Regions from separate parts of the Bradyrhizobium sp. JR3.5 genome, predicted to be linked through region 1. Evidence: predicted binding sites of a transcription regulator. Region 1 holds the regulator's gene; the other holds the start of a gene.

Region 1 (2,977 bases):
CGAAATCGCTTAGGTCATCCGCCGCTGAACAGCTCATTCCGCGGCGACGATGCGCTCAACCCAAAAACAGCGACGCAAATGCGGAGGGCCGTCGCTCCACAACCTTCGGCTTCTGCTCGACCGGCGGATGCAGTGCCGGCAATTGCAGCACGCTGACGCGTTGTCCCTCGACGAGCTGGGTCACCAGCACATGGCTGCCGTCGGGGAATTCGACCGCGTCATGATGGCGATCGGGAACGTCGGGCTCGACTTCATTGAACACGCGCCGACGCGGAAGTTCATCGTCTTGGTCCAGATCCAGCGGCTGTCGTAGCGAACGTTCTCGGCGAAAGCGAGCTCGGTGCCCGGCAGCATGCAGACCGCGACAGTGGGATCGGTCTCCGAAGCAAAGCCGCGGGTCGACGTGCCGCGGAAAGTCGTGGTGATCAGCGTCTCTCCAACAATGGCGGGGCGCGACGCCACGGCGTGCAGACTATAGTCACACATCGGATGGCTCCTCAAATCGAGGTAGCGACCCGTGCCTCTCCTTGAGGCATAGGGCCTCTACCAGAGTGGACGATAGCGAACGAGTGTCTCCTCGCTTCTGGGCGATTGTACGACTGGTCGCCCAACGCTCCCGATCACAAACACGCGACGCTGCGTGAGAGGTATCGGAGCGCATCGGGCAAACAGCACGTTACGCTATCATTCAAGGAACGATCCGATGTGTCGCTCGTTCCCGGCCGCCGCAAGTATTTGAAATTCAGTATTTGCGATAGAGGCCGATCAGCTTGCCCTGGATGCGCACCCGGTTCGGCGGCAGGATGCGCACTTCATAGGCGGTGTTGGCCGGCTCCAGAGCGATTGATGCGCCGCGGCGGCGGAAGCGCTTCAGGGTGGCTTCCTCCTCGTCGATCAGCGCCACCACGATGTCGCCGGTGTTGGCGACGTCGTTGCGCTGGATCAGCGCCATGTCGCCGTCGAGGATGCCGGCATCGACCATCGAGTCGCCGCGCACTTCCAGCGCATAGTGCTCGCCGGAGCCGAGCATGTCGGGCGGTACGCTGATGGTGTGGCTGCGGGTCTGCAGCGCCTCGATCGGCGTACCGGCGGCGATCCGGCCCATCACGGGGACCGCGACCGGACGGTTGCCGTCGTCCTCGGCGATCGGCGGCGTGCTGGTGCGCTTGCCGAGGGTGCCTTCGATCACGCTCGGGGTGAAGCCGCGGCGGCCGTTACCGCCGCCGGCCGAGAGCTCGGGCAGCTTGATGACCTCGATGGCGCGGGCGCGGTTGGGCAGGCGGCGGATGAAGCCGCGCTCTTCCAGCGCAGTGATCAGGCGGTGGATTCCGGATTTCGAGCGCAGGTCGAGCGCATCCTTCATCTCGTCGAACGAGGGCGGTACGCCGGCCTCTTTCAGACGTTCATTGATGAAACGCAGAAGTTCGTACTGTTTGCGCGTGAGCATCTCGAGTATTCCCCCGGTTGGTAGCGTCGTTCGATTCCGAGACTTTTCAGGCGGGGCCAGTCCTCAGGAGCACGGTGCTCATCACAAGCGCTCCTTCGCGGCCTCCCATTTGTACACACCAGTACTCGAAACAAATCATGAACGGACACTATATGTTCGATATGTGTTCCGCAACCACTTAATTTCCGGTGAACACATCCGGCGGGCGCTCAAGCGATGCGGTCTCCGCTGTCACTCGGGCAGCATCAGGATCTCGCATTCGCTGCTTTTGACGGCGGCAGGCGCAAACGGCGGACGCACGAGAAGTGCCCGTGCCGCAGCGAGATTCCCGAGCAGCGACGAGTCCTGCTGCGTGACAGGCGTTGCGATCAGCATGCCGTCCTCGCGCTCCTCGAGGCGTGCGCGCAGATAGTCCTCGCGCTGGTCGTTGGCGGCGAGGTCGCGGCCGAGCACTGCGCTCGCGCGGCGGTGATGAATCGCTTTTCGGCCGCTCAGTGCCCGAATCAACGGCACCAGAAACAGGAAGGCGCAGACATAGGAGGACACCGGATTGCCGGGCAGGCCGATCACCCGCATCGCGCCGAGCCGGCCATGCATCATCGGCTTGCCGGGCCGCATCGCGATCCGCCAGAACGCCATCTCGACGCCCTCGGCCTCCAGCGACTGCTTGACCAGGTCGTGGTCGCCAACCGAGGCGCCGCCGGTCGTGATCAGGATGTCGGCACCGGTCTCGCGCGCCCGGCGGATACCGGCGGTGGTGGCCTCCACCGTGTCGGCGGCAACCCCGAGATCGACGGTCTCGGCGCCTTCGGCGCGCGCCAGCGCCCGCAGCGCATAGCCGTTGGAATAGACGATCTGGCCGGGGCCGGGCGTCGAGCCCGGCATCACCAGCTCGTCGCCGGTCGCCAGCACCGCGACCTTCGGACGGCGGTGCACCGGGAGGTCCGGATAGTTCATGGCGGCCGCCAGCGACAGCGCGCGATCGGAGAGGCGGCTGCCGGCATCGAGCAGCACGTCGCCTTCACGGAAGTCGACGCCGGCCGGGCGGATGTGCCGTCCGGCGGTTGCGGCCTCGGTAATCGTGATGTGGTCGCCGTCGACGGCGGTGTCTTCCTGGATGATGACGGCGTCGGCGCCATCGGGGATCACGCCGCCGGTGAAGATCCGCACCGCTTCGCCGGGGCCGACCGTGCGCTCGAACGGCCGGCCGGCGGCGACTTCGCCGATTACCCTGAGCCGGGCCTTCAGATCACCAGCGTCGGCCGCGCGCACGGCATAGCCGTCCATCGCCGACATCGGCTGCGGCGGCTGGGTGCGCCGGGCGGCGAGGTCGCGCGCCAGGGTGCGGTGGTAGGCGGCATCGAGCGCGACCATCTCCTCCGGCAGCGGTTCGGCGCCGGCGAGGACGGCGGACAGGGCATCGGCAACCGGCATCAGGGCCACGCTCGGAGCTCCTTCAATCCAAATGTTCAATACCAAGTGCAGTCAGAGCCCTCGCCACGTCATCCGTCGATGTCACGTGGATGGCAT
Region 2 (2,977 bases), on a different contig from region 1:
GCGCACGCGGCGCAGCAGGCGGCCGGCGATGCGCGGCGTGCCGCGGGCGCGGCGGGCGATCTCGTTGGCGCCATCGGGGCTCATGCCGATGTTGAGCACGCGGGCGCCGCGGGTGACGATCTTCTCCAGCTCTTCCACGGTGTAGAAATTGAGCCGGACCGGAATGCCGAAGCGGTCGCGCAGCGGGTTGGTGAGCAGGCCCGCGCGCGTCGTCGCGCCGACCAGCGTGAATTTCGACAGCTCGATCTTCACCGACCGCGCCGCAGGGCCCTCGCCGATGATCAAATCGAGCTGGAAATCCTCCATCGCGGGATAGAGCACTTCCTCGACCGCCGGGCTCAGGCGATGGATCTCGTCGATGAACAGCACGTCGCGCTCTTCGAGGTTGGTGAGCAGCGCCGCGAGGTCGCCGGCCTTCGCGATTACAGGACCGGAGGTGGCGCGAAAGCCGACACCGAGCTCGCGCGCGACGATCTGCGCCAGCGTGGTCTTGCCGAGGCCGGGGGGACCGACGAACAGCACGTGATCGAGCGCCTCGCCCCGCTTCTTGGCCGCCTCGATGAAGATCGAGAGATTCTTGCGCGCCTGCGCCTGGCCGACGAACTCCGTCAGCGACTGCGGGCGCATCGCGGTGTCGCCGACATCGTCGGAGCGGCGCTCGGGGGTGACGATGCGGGAGGGCGTGTTCACTTCGACAATTCCTTCAGGCCCAGCCGGATCAACTGCGCGGTCTCGGCCTTCTCACCGGCGCTGCGGGAGGCGGCGGCGATAGCGGCGGCGGCCTGCGGCTGGCCGTAGCCGAGATTGACCAGCGCGGAGATCGCGTCGGTGACCGGGCGCGGCGCACGGTTGTTGTCGATCGCGCCCGACAGCTGCACCACCGCGGGATCGACATCGGCAAAGCCGGGCGCCTTGTCCTTCAATTCGCTGACGATGCGCTCGGCCACTTTGGGTCCGACCCCCGGCGTGCGCGCCACCGCCGCCTTGTCGCGCAGCGCGATGGCATTGGCGAGATCTGTCGGCGGCAACGTGCCGAGCACCGCGAGCGCGACCTTGGCGCCGACGCCCTGCACGGTCTGCAACAGGCGAAACCACTCGCGCTCAAGATCGCTGCGGAAGCCGAACAGCTTGATCTGGTCCTCGCGGACATAGGTCTCGATCGAAAGCACGGCCGCGCCGCCCGGCTGTGGCAGCGCCTGCAGCGTGCGGCTGGCGCAATGTACCTGATAGCCGACGCCGCCGACGTCGAGGATCACGTAATCCTCGCCATAGGAATCGATCAGGCCCTTGAGCTTGCCGATCATAGGCTCGCCACCCTGAGCCGCAGCGCGGTGCTCTGGCGGTGATGGGCGTGGGTGATCGCAACCGCGAGCGCGTCGGCGGCGTCGGCGGATGGCGGCTCGGCTTTCGGCAACAGGATCTTAAGCATCACCTGGATCTGGTTCTTCTCGGCATGTCCGGCGCCGACCACGGTCTTCTTGACCTGGTTCGGCGCGTATTCGGCCACCGAGATACCGAACATTGCGGGCGCCAGCATGGCGACGCCACGCGCCTGGCCGAGCTTCAGCGTGGCAACGCCGTCCTTGTTGACGAAGGTCTGCTCGACCGCAGCCTCCGCCGGCCTGTAGTCGCCGAGCACGGCGGCAAGCCCCTCATGGATCGCGAGCAGCCGGCTCGCCAGCGGCAGATCGTCCGGCGGCTCGACCGAACCGCAGCCGATATAGACCAGACGGTTGCCCTCGGTCTCGATCACGCCCCAGCCGGTGCGGCGGAGACCCGGATCGATACCGATGATGCGGACGGGAGAGCGAATCGGCTGCGATGTCATGGGCTAGTGATACCGCCTGCGCGGGGAGAACGAAACACAAACGGAGGTCCGTCCCCTGCCGCGGTCGTTGTGCTCGGCCTCGCTCGTCATCCCATCCCTGCTTGTCATCCCCGGCAAAAGCGGGGGTATCCAGTACGCTGCGGCCTCGCGGATCAAACGACGGTCTCTGGAATACTGGATCGCCCGAAGCAAACCGGGCGATGACAGCGGAGTTCGGGGCGATGAACGGGCGCTTACCCGCCCATCTTCGCGAGCAGCGCGTCGGACACCTCGAAATTGGCGTACACGTTCTGCACGTCGTCGTGCTCGTTGAGGAGGTCCATCAGCTTCAGCAGCTTTTCGCCGGTCTCGTCGTCGACCGAGACCGTGTTCTGCGGCTTCCAGGTCAGCGCCGCCTTGCGCGGCTCGCCAAACTTCGCTTCCAGCGCCTTTGCAACTTCGCGGAAGGTCTCCTGCGAGGCGTAGACCTCGTGACCGGCTTCGCTCGAGACCACGTCGTCGGCGCCGGCCTCGATCGCGGCGTCCAGCATCGCATCGTCGGAGGCGACCTTGGCGTCGTATTCGATGATGCCGGTGCGATCGAACATGAAGGCGACCGAGCCGGTTTCGCCGAGATTGCCGCCCGACTTGGTAAAGAACGAGCGGATGTCGGAAGCGGCGCGGTTGCGGTTGTCGGTCAGCGCCTCGACGATCACGGCGACGCCGCCGGGGCCATAGCCCTCGTAGCGGATCTCGTCATAGTTCTCTCCCTCACTGCCCAGGGCCTTCTTGATGGCGCGGTCGATATTGTCCTTGGGCATGTTCTCGGCCCGCGCTGCGACCACGGCGGCGCGCAGCCGCGGGTTCATCGCCGGGTCCGGGGTGCCGAGCTTGGCCGCCACGGTGATTTCGCGGGCCAGCTTGCCGAAAAGCTTCGACTTCTGGGCATCCTGCCGGCCCTTGCGGTGCATGATGTTCTTGAATTGGGAATGGCCGGCCAATGCGACGTCTCTTCGAGCGTAGGGTCTGAACAGGGGTGGAAAACGCGGCCTTATAGGCCCCTGGCGGTCAAAATCAAAGGTCGGCAGGGGCCGTCCGGCCCGAGAATACTACCGCAAGCCGGAATATGAGGCACTTGTTAACCATGACTTCATGCCCGGATGCGAGGAT

What was found. The regulator LexA, encoded in region 1, represses DNA repair genes until DNA is damaged. The targets are predictions, from matches to a motif close to TGTTCNNNNTGTGTTCNG.
Region 2: ruvC (crossover junction endodeoxyribonuclease RuvC) is a predicted target of LexA. The motif match lies at 1,854-1,871, and genes of this name have one in related genera.

The regions. Positions count from the first base shown of each region.
Region 1 is NZ_JBSRYV010000001.1:1,855,571-1,858,547, forward strand. Features, by position in the region: partial or broken gene ACVWW1_RS09360 (hypothetical protein) at 56-486, opposite strand; gene lexA (transcriptional repressor LexA) at 743-1,447, opposite strand; gene ACVWW1_RS09370 (molybdopterin molybdotransferase MoeA) at 1,679-2,890, opposite strand; gene ACVWW1_RS09375 (HAD family hydrolase) at 2,904-2,977, opposite strand, start outside.
Region 2 is NZ_JBSRYV010000002.1:1,775,135-1,778,111, forward strand. Features, by position in the region: gene ruvB (Holliday junction branch migration DNA helicase RuvB) at 1-690, opposite strand, end outside; gene ruvA (Holliday junction branch migration protein RuvA) at 687-1,304, opposite strand; gene ruvC (crossover junction endodeoxyribonuclease RuvC) at 1,301-1,828, opposite strand; gene ACVWW1_RS25325 (YebC/PmpR family DNA-binding transcriptional regulator) at 2,062-2,808, opposite strand.